Regions from separate parts of the Streptomyces callyspongiae genome, predicted to be linked through region 1. Evidence: riboswitches for the same ligand, from Rfam matches in the RefSeq annotation. Region 1 holds a riboswitch; each other region holds the start of a gene.
What was found. Region 1 has a riboswitch for cyclic di-AMP ahead of ACL06G_RS14130 (transglycosylase SLT domain-containing protein). Riboswitches for the same ligand answer to the same signal wherever they lie in the genome.
Positions count from the first base shown of each region.

Region 2: another riboswitch for cyclic di-AMP. It lies ahead of ACL06G_RS18300 (M23 family metallopeptidase); the one in region 1 lies ahead of ACL06G_RS14130 (transglycosylase SLT domain-containing protein).
Region 3: another riboswitch for cyclic di-AMP. It lies ahead of ACL06G_RS09470 (peptidoglycan DD-metalloendopeptidase family protein); the one in region 1 lies ahead of ACL06G_RS14130 (transglycosylase SLT domain-containing protein).
Region 4: another riboswitch for cyclic di-AMP. It lies ahead of ACL06G_RS04680 (LysM peptidoglycan-binding domain-containing protein); the one in region 1 lies ahead of ACL06G_RS14130 (transglycosylase SLT domain-containing protein).

Region 1 is NZ_JBJZOM010000012.1:135,720-138,918, reverse strand. Features, by position in the region: gene ACL06G_RS14135 (XdhC family protein) at 1-812, shown strand, start outside; gene ACL06G_RS14130 (transglycosylase SLT domain-containing protein) at 944-1,699, opposite strand; cyclic di-AMP (ydaO/yuaA leader) riboswitch at 1,704-1,886, opposite strand; gene ACL06G_RS14125 (SCO4226 family nickel-binding protein) at 2,490-2,738, shown strand; gene ACL06G_RS14120 (S8 family peptidase) at 2,821-3,199, opposite strand, start outside.
Region 2 is NZ_JBJZOM010000019.1:77,889-81,087, reverse strand. Features, by position in the region: gene ACL06G_RS18305 (PPOX class F420-dependent oxidoreductase) at 1-342, shown strand, start outside; gene ACL06G_RS18300 (M23 family metallopeptidase) at 672-1,874, opposite strand; cyclic di-AMP (ydaO/yuaA leader) riboswitch at 1,887-2,044, opposite strand; gene ACL06G_RS18295 (hypothetical protein) at 2,354-2,920, opposite strand.
Region 3 is NZ_JBJZOM010000008.1:9,712-12,910, reverse strand. Features, by position in the region: gene ACL06G_RS09475 (SPFH domain-containing protein) at 1-24, opposite strand, end outside; gene ACL06G_RS09470 (peptidoglycan DD-metalloendopeptidase family protein) at 283-1,524, opposite strand; cyclic di-AMP (ydaO/yuaA leader) riboswitch at 1,528-1,720, opposite strand; gene ACL06G_RS09465 (oxidoreductase) at 2,164-3,078, opposite strand.
Region 4 is NZ_JBJZOM010000004.1:86,835-90,033, forward strand. Features, by position in the region: gene ACL06G_RS04675 (response regulator transcription factor) at 1-419, opposite strand, end outside; cyclic di-AMP (ydaO/yuaA leader) riboswitch at 1,110-1,267, shown strand; gene ACL06G_RS04680 (LysM peptidoglycan-binding domain-containing protein) at 1,269-1,925, shown strand; gene ACL06G_RS04685 (DNA repair ATPase) at 1,953-3,199, opposite strand, start outside.

The DNA.
Region 1 (3,199 bases):
CAGGCGCGCGCAGGGAGTCAGCGGCCCTCGTCCGCGCGGTGGCGGGGCCGCCCGAACTCCTGGGCGGCGCGCTGCTGGTGCGGCCGGACGGCAGCACGCCGCGCGGCGCCGCCCGCTCGGGCTCCCTGGGCGGCCCGCCGGAACTGGACCGCACCGCGGCGGCCGAGGCACGGGCGATGCTGGAGGCGGGACGCACCGGCACCTTCGAGGTCGGGGCAGAGGGCAGCCGGTGCGGCGAGCCGGTCAGGCTCCTGGTGGAGTCCAGCGTCGAGCCGCCCCGGATGCTGGTGTTCGGCGCGGTCGACTTCGCCGCCGCACTGGTGCGGACGGGCCGGTTCCTCGGCCATCACGTCACGGTCTGCGACGCCCGGCCGGTGTTCGCCACGACGGAACGCTTCCCGGAGGCCCACGAGGTCGTCGTCGGCTGGCCGCACGACTACCTGGACCGGACTGCCGTCGACGAGCGCACCGTGGTGTGCGTCCTCACCCACGATCCGAAGTTCGACGTGCCGTTGCTGGAGCGTGCGCTCCGGCTGCCCGTGGCGTACGTCGGAGCGATGGGGTCGCGCCGCACCCATGCCGACCGTCTCGCGCGGTTGCGGGAGGCAGGGTTGACGGAGGCCGAACTCGCCCGTCTGCACTCGCCGATCGGGCTCGACCTGGGGGCACGGACGCCGGAGGAGGTGGCGCTGTCCATCGCGGCGGAGGTGGTGGCGTCGCGCCGCGGCGGATCCGGCCGGCCGCTGACCGGCGGCCGCATGCCCCTTCACCACGACGGTGACGCGGGCGGCTCGTCCGCCCTGCCGGACTGAATCGCGCCGGCCGGTGTGCCGGTGTGCCGACGGCCGGGAGGACGCCTGCGAGGGCGCCCGGGAACGACTCGGGCCGCTTCCCCGCCGGGACGGGGAAGCGGCCTGAGCCCGGTGTCGTCTGCGGCGTCCGCTCAGTAGGGGCCGTTGACGTTGTCGATCGATCCGTAGCGGTCCGCCGCGTAGTTGCAGGCGGCCACGATGTTGGCGACCGGGTCGTACTGGTCCCAGGCCGTGCCGTCGACGTGGTAGGCGTCGAAGGTCGGCTTGATGACCTGCAGCAGCCCGATGGAGGGCGTACCGTTCTGGGCGTTGATGTCCCAGTTGTTGATGGCGCTCGGGTCACCGCTGGACTCGCGCATGATGTTGCGGTGGATGCCCTCGTAGGTACCCGGGATGCCGTTCTCCTGCATGATGGACAGCGCCTCGCGGATCCAGCCGTCCAGGTTGTCCGGGTAGGAGGCCTGGTCGGCGCTCGCCGTGGAGGCGGAGGACTGCTCGTCCCCGCCCTGCTTCTTCGGGGCCGGCGCGGCCTCGAGGGTCAGTTCCTGGCCGGGGAAGATCAGGTCGGGGTTGTCGCCGACCGTTTCCTTGTTGGCCTTGTAGAGGCTCTGCCAGCCGCCGTCGACCTCGTGGGCCTCGGCGATCCGGAAGAGGGTGTCGCCGCTGGCGACGGTGTAGGTCTCCGCGGCCTGCTGCTCGGCCTTGGCGGAGGTCTTCACGGTGCCGGCCGCAGCGGCGTGCTGGGCGCCCTGCGGGGCGGCCTGCGCGGTGCCCGCAGCGGCGAGGGGCGCGGCGAGCGCCCCGCCTGCCACAAGCACGGCGGAAAGGCGGGAAAGCTGACGGGAGTTGATCTGGATACGCGGGCGACGGTGGCGTCCACGGGACATGGGCGTGATTCCTCTCTTACGCCTGCGAGGTGAGCTGTCGGATTCGGGCGAGAAGAAGTGCCCGGCCAATTCCCGTCCCGCGTGGGCGTGACGAGGCATGGCTTCACCCCAAGCCGGACCGCAGTGCGGTACGGCGCTTACCTGGTTCCCCCGCTCCTGCCGCTGTTGATTGCTGCGCTTTCCGCCACCGGCCGGCAGGATTCGGCGTTCCGGGTGCGGAGCTCCCGCCATGTCGTGCGGAAGCGAGCACATAGGAACACAGCCGAATTGACGGAGACAAGCGGCGGGAATGCCCTGTTTCGCCTTTCCGATCTTCCGGCGGGGGAACTTGTGGACGCTATGCAACGGCGTCTTTTCCGAGCGTGAGAGGGGCTCTGTGCTTCCGATTCCTAAGCGGTCTGCGTGCAAAGGGAATTGAGAATCAAGGTGGCGCGGGTCTCCTCGGTTCCCGAAGAAGCGGTACCGGGTCGTGTGAGTCCAGCCACAGGGCCGCAGTGTGCGTCGTATGTCCGATTATTTCCGCGTGTTGGTGTCCGGTGGTACGTCGGATGCCGGGCGCGACCACCGAGGGCCGGCATGTCCGCCCTGCGGCCTTTGGTTGATTTTCGGTGTGCGAGTCCGCGCGCGCCTGATCCGGATCGCTCGCGCCGGGTGAGCGGACGGTCGCCCAGTGCTGCGGCCGGGTGTCCCGAGACAGTCCTCTGTTCCGGTGCCGGGCCGTGGCAGTGGCCGTGCGCCGGTGTCCGGGAGCACGATGGAAGGGCACGCACGAATTCGGAGGTGCATCGTCATGGCCAGGTTCATGGACGTCCACGAAGGGATGAAGGGGATCACCGCCGACCAGCTCAGGGAAGCCCACCAGGCGGACCTGGCGATCGAGGGTGAGGAGAACGTGCACTTCGAGCGGGCCTGGGCCGACCCCGACGCCGGAGTCGTCTACTGCCTGTCCGAGGCACCCTCCCGCGAGGCGGTGCAGCGCGTCCACGAGCGCACCGGCCACCCCGCCGCACAGATCCACGAGGTGCCGCTGTCCGTCTGAGCGGCCGCACCGCCCCTCGCACGGCATCGCCCCGCCGCGGCCCACCGGCCGCGACGGGGCGATCGGACGTCGCCGTCCTGGCTCAGAACAGCGAGTACAGCAGCACGTTCGGCGACCCGGTGCGGGGGTCGCCCACCACACCGGCCGTCCCGTTGTCCACCACGGCGTCCCGCACCTGCGCAGGCCCCGCGGAGGGGTGCTGCGACAGATACAGCGCTGCGGCGCCTGTGACGTGCGGGGTCGCCATCGAGGTGCCGCTGAGCGTGTCGCTCCCGCCGTCGTTCCACGCCGAGACGATGTCCACGCCCGGTGCGAACAGGTCGACGCACGTCCCGTAGTTGGAGAACGAGGCGCGCTGGTCCTCCCGGTCGGTGGCGCCGACGGTGATCGCCGCCGGCACCCGCGCCGGGCTGGAGTCGCAGGCGTCCTGCGGCCAACCGAGGATGTTGCCGTTGCCGGCG
Region 2 (3,199 bases), on a different contig from region 1:
CTGTCGAACGTGCTGCACGCCTACGATCCGCAGGAGCGGATCGTGCGGGTCTCGGTGACCGCGGACCGGGCCAAGACCAGGAACCTCGCCCGGGACTCCCGGGCGAGCTACCACGTCTCCACGGCGGACGGCTGGGCCTGGACGGTGGCGGAGGGCGACGCGGAGCTGTCGGAGATGGCGGCGGATCCGTACGACCGGACGGTGGAGGAGCTGGTCGACCTCTACCGGGCGATCTCGGGGGAGCACGCCGATTGGAGCGAGTACCGGGCGGCGATGGTCGACCAGCGCCGCCGGGTGGTGCGTCTGCACGTGCGCCATGCCTACGGGCAGCTGCGGCGCTGAACGGGGAGGTGCCGCCTGCCGGGTGACGGGGCGGCGGGTGCCCGCTCTGCCGCGGGTCCCTGCCGCGTTGCCGGAGGAGACCGGCGGCCCTGGTGTCGGGGGGTATGCACCAGGGCCGCCGGAGTCCGGGAAGGAGGGGACGTACCGTCCCCGGTGACCGCCGCCCCGTCCCTTCCGGAGACGAGCGCTGCCGTGGGGGAGGACGACGCGGTCCCGTCCGGCGACGGGACGGCGGTCGCGTCCTCGTGGCGGGACGCGATGTGGGGGGTGGAGTGTGCCGGACGGGACGGGGGCACCCGTCCGGCTGTCGTGGGGGGCCATGCGGCCCGTCAGATGCCGAGGCCCTTGCTCCGCAGCCAGGCCAGCGGGTCGATCGGGTCGCCGCCGCCCGGCCTGACCTCCAGGTGCAGGTGGGGTCCGGTGGTGTTGCCGGTGGCCCCGACGTTCCCGATGACGTCCTTGGTGGTGACCTGCGTACCGACGGAGACGTTCATCGACGACAGGTGGCAGTACCAGACCTCGGTGCCGTCCTCGAGTTCGAGCACGATCCGGTAGCCGTAACTGCCCGCCCAGCCGGCTTCCTTGACGGTTCCGGCATGGACGGCGGACACGGGGGTGCCGGTGGGGGCGGCGAAGTCCTGGCCGGTGTGGTCGGCCGTCCACATGCTCCCGGCGGCTCCGAAGCCGGAGGTGAGGGTGTAGGAGGTGACCGGTGCCGTGTAGCTGGCGGCCAGACGTGCCAGCCGCTCCTGCTCGGCCTTGCGCGCGGCTTCCTCGGCAGCCTTCCGCTTGCGTTCCTCCTCCGCCTTGCGCGCCGCCTCCGCCTTGTCCGCGGCGGCCTGGGACGCCTGCTGCGCGGCGGCGTTCTCGGCCTCCTCGCGGGCGGTGGCGTCGGCCGCGCTCTGCTGCTGTGCGGCCTGCTCCAGGATGCGGGCCCGCAGCGCGTCGCCCGCATCGGTGTCCGTGGTGGTGTCCGCGCCGGTGTCGGGGGCGACCGCGGTGACGGACGTCAGCGGCGCCGGGGACGCGACCGTGGCGGTGCCGTTCTCGTCGCCGCCGTCCGGGACGAGGCCGGCGAGACGGTCGGGCAGCTCGCCGGCGACGGACCCGGCGAGGGAGTCGAGGTCGGGCACGGACATGGCCGCGGGCCGCTCCTTCGCTCCCGCCATGCCGCCCGCTCCGACCGCGGCGATCATGCCGACCCCCAGCACCGCTCCGCTGCGGGCCATGCCGCCGCGCTGCTTCGCCACGCGGTGCCGGCCGCGCACCGGGCGCACGGACTCGGCGGTCGGATTCCACTCGCCGTAGGACCCGTCGTCCTCGGGGCCGTAGGCCCAGTCGGACGCGTCCGCGGCGTTGCCCTCGGCGTAGGGAGGCAGTCCCGTCAGTGTGTCGTCGGAGCCGCCGGTGCTGCCGCCGGTCGGGACGACCTGCGGGAAGGACGTGGTGGGGCCGGTGTGGCCGTACAGGCGCGCGGGCCCGTAGGCCTCGGGTGCTCCGCCGGCCTCGGGGGCGAATCTGGTGGACGCCACGAGGGCGCTCTCCTTTCCTTCCTTCGCGCCTACCGGGTTAGCTGACGGGTTCGGAGCAGGAAGGTCTCCTACGTCGGGCCCCGGCTGGGGCCGTTCGATTCACCCCGGAGTTGGTGGTTCCCCGGCTCCCTCGATGCTTCATCCGCACGATGCGTCCGCGCGGTGAAACACGTGAAGGATTAGGCGACAGTGCACGGAGCCGCCTGGTGTGACGGCAGTGACGACCGCGCTGCGTTATCGAACGTTAATAGACCTGGCTCGGCGATTCCAAGCCCGTCCGTCGATTTTGCCGATGCTTTGACGGGGACGCTTGACTCATCGGACGCCATTACGGACACGCCGACACCTGGCGTCAGCGTGCCGGCTCCGAGGGTGATCACAGATCCGTCACGTCGTGCACCCATGAGGAGGCGTCACTTCCGCCCGTGCGGCGCCTCGCGCACCGGGCGGTCCGGCCGGGTCGGTGGCACGGCCGTGCGTCACAGGATGCGCACGCGCTCCCAGGCCGGGCCGCCCGACGCCGCCCCGGAATCCGGCAGTTGGGCGGTGGACGTCTCGCCGCCGCGGCCCGGGGACGCCCCGCCGCTCCCGGCAGCGCGGTCCGACCGGCTCCCCTCTCCGTACCCCCAGCCGTCGGGACGGCCCTCGCCGCCGCCGTCGCCGTACCCGGAGACGTGCGGCTGGGTGCCCGACTGCACGACGGCGGAGAGGTGGCGTGCGGGCCGCCCGTACGCACCGGAGACGTCCCGCGTCCCGGTCTCCTGCGCGGGCACCGCCTCCGCGAAGGAGCCGAAGGCCCCCGGCGCGACGCCGTACGGATGGGGCGCACGATCCTCAGCGGGCCACCGGCCCACCTCGGCCATGCCCGATGCGCCACTGTCGCCCCGGAGTCCGCCGGGAACGGCCCGGCCCGCACGCGCCCACTCGCGCACCAACGACTCGTAGATCGGCGTGGGCGCAGTCCCCTCGGCAGGCGGCGGCGACGGACGGGAAACCGTTTCCCCCGACCACGGCACCGGCGACCACTGCGTGAGCATCACAGCCATGCCGGGACCAACGAGCCACCCCGCCACCGGGTCACCCGCCCGGATCAGCCTGCTCACCCGCACGGGGGCGCCGGGCGGCGGTTCACCCGTCCATCCCGCCGAACCGGGCAGTCCCACGGCCCGGGCAGCACCGTTGCGGCACCGGAGGCCACGAAAAGCGGAACCCGGAACACTGCCACCGACAACGGCCGACGACAGGCGAAACCTGTCGCCGCGGGTTCGACTCGGAAGCGGACTCGGGGCGTCCTTCGAGTACGTCCACGGCGCGACGGCGCGCCA
Region 3 (3,199 bases), on a different contig from region 1:
CTGCGGCTCCCCATCCCACACCATGCATTCCAGCCAGAGACAGCGGGGCGCGCCGATCGTGACGCGACCGGTACGGGACGAGGGGAGGCGCGGACGTCTCGGCTCTCCTTCTCCGACGCACCCGGGCCTTTCAGGGTTGAGAGGGGTGGTCCGGACGGAGGCGTCGGCCGCCACGGAAGGGAGCGGGCGCCGGTTGCGTGGTGGGGGAGTGGCCGGAAACGACACCGCCCGGCGTCCCCTTCACGGGGAGCCGGGCGGCGTGCGATGCGCGGGGCGGTCGGGTCAGAGGGTGACGCCGTTCGCCCGCAGGTACTCGACCGGGTCGATGTCCGAGCCGTAGTCCGGGCCGGTGCGCACCTCGAAGTGCAGGTGCGGGCCGGTGCTGTTGCCGGTGGTGCCGACGGCGCCTATGGCCTGGCCGGCCTCGACCCGCTGACCGGCCGAGACCGACAGCGAGGAGAGGTGGCCGTACTGGCTGTAGCGGCCGTCGTCGTGCTGGATGACGATCTGGTTGCCGTAGGCACCGCCCCAGCCGGCGGAGACGACCGTGCCGTTGGCGGCGGCCTTGACCGTGGTGCCGGTGGCGGCGGCGAAGTCCACACCGGTGTGGTAGCCGCTGGACCAGCTGCTGCCCGCCTGGTGGTACGGGGTGCTGGTGGGGGCGTCGACCGGTGCGGAGAAGCCGCTGGCCGCCGAGTCGGCGGAGGTGGTCTCGGTCTCGGTGGATCCGGCCTTGCTCTCCGACGCCTCGTTGCCGGAGTCCTTGCTCCCGGCCTTCGTGTCGGCGGTCTTCTTCGCGGAGCTCTCCGACGTGCTCTTCCCGGTCTTGCCCGAGTCGCCCTTGCCGGATTCGGCGGCGTTCAGCGTGAACTCCTGGCCGGGGAAGATGAGGTCGGGGTTGCCGCCGATGACCTCGCGGTTGTCCTCGTACACGGTGTGCCAGCCACCGTCGACGTCGTGGGAGCGAGCGATCTGGAAGAGCGTGTCGCCGCTGACCACGGTGTAGCTCGAGGGGGCGATCTTCCGCGAGTCCTCGGAGCGGGAGGCCTTCTTCGGGGCGGATCGGGCGGTGTCCTCGGACTGCGGGGCGGCCGAGGCCGCGTCGCCGCTGCCGTCCGGGTCGACATCCGGGGCGCCGCTGTTCTGCTGCAGGCCGGCCTGCGGGCCGCAGACGGGCCAGGCGCCCGGCCCCTGCTGCGCCAGCAGCTTCTCGGCCGCGGCTATCTGCTGGTCCTTGGTGGCCAGGTCGGCGCGCGGCGCGTACGCGGTACCGCCCGCGGCCTCCCAGCTGGACTGGGTGAACTGCAGGCCACCGAAGAAGCCGTTGCCGGTGTTGATGCTCCAGTCGCCGCTGGACTCGCACTCCGCGACCTTGTCCCAGGTGTCGACGGAAGCTGCCTGGGCCCCGCCCGCGGTGGCGAGGGGGAGGGCGATGCCGGCGCCGCCCGCGGTCAGGGCGAGAGCGGTGGCGCGGCGGGCGAAGCGCTGGGTCTTGGGGCGACGATGACGTCCACGTGCAGACATGCTGATGGTCCTCTCCGACGCCTGCGAGGTGAGCTGTCGGGTTCGGGCTGGAGTTGCCCGGTCGCCTGCGCGAGCGCCACGAGCGGCGCGCTCACTGCGACTTCACCCCTAGCCGTTCCGGGCACACGGACTCCCGGCGCGGCACTTACCTGGGTCCCCCACTCCTGCCGTTCATGGGTCACGGGTGGCACCTGCACCGGGCGGCAGGACTCGGCGTCCCGGTTCAGGTCCGCCGCTCAGCGCGACGGCGTGGGAACCAAAGCACATCGGTTTCGCCGACGGCAAGAAAACGGACAGCGCGGAAGATCGTCACAAAGGCTTCACGGGCTCTCGACGCGACGGTCCGCTCCGTTCCGTTTTCGCTCGGTTGTGTCGATCTTCCCTCTTGTGGCGCGAAGTGGGCGCGTGACCAGGGATGTTGAGAAGGGCCCATCGAAAGGGCGGGCGCGAATGACTCCGTATCGTGACCGCGGTGTTATTCGCGTCACGCCCCCAATGGCAAACCCGTATCTACGGGTGCGGAGTGATGCAAAACGGGCCAGACGGGCAAAAGGTGCCTTCTGTCTTTTCGTCGCTTCCACTCCACAAAGGTGGCAACTGGCGCGCGTTGGCGTGAAACGGGGCTCGGGTGCCGTCGCGTCAGCCGAGGGCGTCGAAGCGCACCCCGGTCAGGTCCTCGGAGAGACCCCACAGCCGTTCCGCCGTGGAGTCGTCCCGCGTCCACGGAGCACGCCACGACCGGCCCGGCCCACCGCGCAACCCCAGGACCCTCGGCCCGGTGAAACTGTCGGGCACGACCTCCTCCGACGTCGCCGCGTACAGGGTGGCGGCGGCGCCCAGCTCGGCGGGGGAGCCGACCGCCGCGTTCGCCAGGCGCATGAACCGCTCCCCGACGCGGTCACCGGCCAGGCGCGGCCCCTTCGTCTGCAGTTCGGTCGCCGAGTACCCGGGGTGGGCCGCTGCGGCGATCAGGTCCCGGCCGTTGACGCGGCGCGCCAACTCGTGCGTGAAGAGCAGATTGGCCGTCTTGGAGCGGCCGTACGCCATCCAGCGCCGGTACCGGCGCTCGCAGTGCGGATCGCGCAGGTCGACGTTGCCCAGGACGTGCATGAGGCTGGAGACGGTCACCACCCGCGCGCCCTCCGCCGCCAGCAGCCGGTCCATGAGCAGGCCCGTCAGGGCGAAGTGGCCGAGGTGATTGACGCCGAACTGCATCTCGAAGCCGTCGGCGGTCCTCGCATGCGGGACCGCCATGAGGCCCGCGTTGTTCACCAGCAGGTGCAGCGGCTCGTCCGGGAGTGCCGCCGCGAACGCCCGGACGCTCTTCAGATCGGCGAGGTCGAGCTGCCGCAGTTCCGCATCGGCCTCCGGCACCTCGGACAGCAGCCGGGCCAGCGCCTGCTCGCCGCGGCCCCGGCTCCGGCATCCCAGCACCACGCGGCAGCCCCGCCGCGCCAGCTCGCGGGCGGTGACATAGCCCAGACCGCTGTTGGCCCCGGTCACCACCGCGGTGCGACCGCCCTGCCCGGGGATCCTCCGTGCCGTCCAGCCCATGACGTCTTCCGTTCCTCGTCCGTGCGGCGCGCCGTCCTGCGGCCCGGCCCCGGCCTGCCCGCGTCCTGCGGGCACAAGCCTATGACCGGCTGACGGGCGCCGCGACAACCACCCGTGCGGC
Region 4 (3,199 bases), on a different contig from region 1:
CTCAGCGGACGACCGGTGCGCCGCGCCCTCAGGAGCGACGGGTCGATCGTGTGACAGCCCGCCACGATCCCCCGGATCGCATGGATCAGATGGTTCAGTCGCGCATGACTCGGGATCACGCTGAACGCGCCGCCCGCAGCACGTCTCATCACCTCCCTGGACGGACGTGAGGTGATGACGGCAACTCCGCAGCCGGGCACGGCGACGCGGAGTTCATCGGCAAGCCGGATCTCGTTCCCGGCGGGCTCGCAAACCCCCAGAACCGCAACCGACGGTTTGGTGCGCCGCACCGCAGGAATGATCTGGCGGCTGTCGTCGAGCGTTTCCACGACTTCGAAACCCCGTACCTGCGCGAGTGCTCCCGAAAGGGTCTCCGCGATGAGGCGTCGATCGTCGGCCACAATGATACGAATTGTCACTGCTCGGTCTCCCCGCGAAGACCCCGGCCGTTCCCGACGCATCGAGGCAACCGAAATCCAGGCATGTGAATGCGAACGTACACTGGCCCGTACCGTCGAAACGCCGCGGAGAGTCACCTCTCCGACCCCCAGTGCCGGCACACAAGTTCAAGAGGAAGCAGACTTCACTCGGTAATTTCTGCCACCTTCCATCCTTGGTTCTCCCCCTGCCGGCCACCCCGAACAGGGTGCCTCCATGGACGGCGACCACTCCGCCCATGGCGATCGTAGCGTTACAGATCGACCGCGAAGCGGTCAACGCACCTTCACGCCCCGGGCCACCCGAGACGTCGACATATGCCCGTTCGTGCCCGTTTTCACATCGAGAATTTGAGAGCAGGCACCCCCGCGCCACACACGTTCGTCACACGGCGGACGCCTCGGTGTCGGATCGACGCGGCGTCAGGACCGCCAGTGGCGCGTCGCATTCGGTCTGCGCCCACCCGGGTGACGTCCCGCCGAGCGCCCCCTGTTGCCGACACGCCGCACCCACCAGCGCGAACGCCTGGCGCCACAGGTGCGACACCAACTCCGCACCCCGAATGTCGGTTTTTGAACACTCCGGTCCGATGTGCTTACGGTCGCATCGCTCGTCACCTGACGGGCACCGCGACCGTCACGCCGAATCCTGCCGGCGGTCGCGGCAACTCCGTCGCGTGAGCGCCGTAGGCAGGAGCGGGGGACCCAGGTAGGCCGCCGCACCCGAAGGAGGGAGCGGCTCGGGGCGTATCCGCCCGCGGCAGCGGACGGACGGGCACTCTCCGGCCCGAGCCCGACAGCTCACCTCGCAGGCGTCGGTGAGGAGACATCATGCTGTTCACTGGCAAGTATCGCGCTCGTCTCTCCAGTACGCGTGCCCGCATCGCCACTCTGGCCGGAACGGCGGGTGCCGCGTTCGCCCTCCCCCTGATCTCGGCATCGAACGCCAGAGCGGCTTCCGTGGACACCTGGGAGCAGGTCGCCCAGTGCGAGTCGAGCGGCAACTGGGGAATCAACACGGGCAACGGCTACTACGGCGGCCTCCAGTTCTCCCAGTCCAGCTGGGAAGCGGCCGGCGGCACCCGGTACGCCTCGCGTGCCGACCTGGCGACCAAGAACCAGCAGATCAGTGTGGCCGAGGAGCTCCTGGAGATGCAGGGGCCGGGTGCCTGGCCGATCTGCGGCAGCCAGGGCGGTCTGACCTCCACCGCACCGTCCGCCGACGTGGCGCCGGAGCCCGCTCCCCAGCCGCCCGCCCCCCAGGAGACGGCCCCGCAACCGGCGCCGCCGCAACCGTCCGCTCCCCAGCAGAACACCCAGGGGCCCGCGTCGTCCGGCACGGCCTACACCGTGCGCTCCGGCGACACCCTCAGCGGAATCGCCGCGGCCCACGGCACCACTTGGCAGCAGATCTACCGCGACAACCGCTCCGTCGTGGGGGGCGACCCGGACCTGATCCTGCCCGGGCAGCAACTCGTGATCAGGTGACCGCCGCGCGCGGACCCCGCCCGCGCCCTACCCGAACTCCCGCTTGAGCTCGGCCCAGCGGGTCCGCTGGGCCGGGCCGAGGCGTCCCCGCAGCTCCGCCAGCTTCAGCAGCGCGGCCTCTGCGCCGGAGGCCAGCGCTTGCGCCTCGGCCGCGTAGTGGTCGTCGAGCAGCTGCTCCAGCTCCTCGTCGTTCATGACTCCGGAGAGACGTCCGGCCAACCGGTTGGTGTCGCGGTAGGACCCCTGGAGCAGGAAGGGTGGCTCCGTACGGAACTCCTGCGCCTCTCCCGCCGACGCGATGTAGGCGGCGTTCACGCGCAGCACGGTGTCCCGCACCCGCAACAGGTTGCGCAGCACCGCGACGACGCGCTGCCGCTCCTCCGGGCCGTAGGGGTGGACGAGACGGTCGGCGGTCGCGCCCGGGTCGCCCTCGGCCATCCCGACCAGCAGGTCCAGGTCCTCCCGCTCCCGGTCGGCCAGCGGCGCCAGCACCGGGTGTGCGGTCAGGGCGTTCTCGACGTGGCTCAGTGCGAACAGGTCCTCCCTTCCTCCCAGCACGTCTCCGAGGTTCCACACGTCCGCCCGGTTCGCCAGCATGTCCGGGATACGGAAGCGGCCGCCCGACTCGGTGAACGGATTGCCCGCCATGCACACGGCGAACCGTTTGCCCCGCAGGTCGTAGGCGCGGTCGGCGCCCTCGATCCGCCGCTGCGCATCGCACAGCGGGATGAACTTCTGGAGCAGTTCCGGCGAGGTGTGCTGGATGTCGTCCAGATGGAGCAGCACGTTGTCCCCGAGGCGCAGCGCGAGGTCGATCTTCTCCAGCTCGCGCCGCGCCGCCGCGTCGGGTGCCGCCGCCGGGTCGAGCGAGGTGGTGCGACGGCCGAGCGCCGGCCCGTCCACCGTCACGAAGAGCATGCCGAGTTGCGCCGCGACGTACTCCATCAGCGTGGTCTTGCCGTAGCCGGGCGGGGACAACAGCAGCAGCATGCCCTGCCCCGCGGCCCCGCCGTCCGCTCCCGCCGTGCCGATCTGGCGGGCCAGCGCGTCCCCGACGAGCGGCAGGTACACCTCGTCGATCAGCCGGTTCCGTACGAATCCGGGCTGCACGCGGGGGCGGAACCGGTCGAGGCCCAGCCGGTCGCGGGCCGAGGCCAGGACCGCCTCGCGCCGCTCGGTCCAGGCACGGTGGGCCGGCACGCGCACGGTGCGGAACTCCTCGGTGCGCGCCAGGAACTCGTCCAGGCGGACCGTCAGCCTCCCTTCCCGCACCC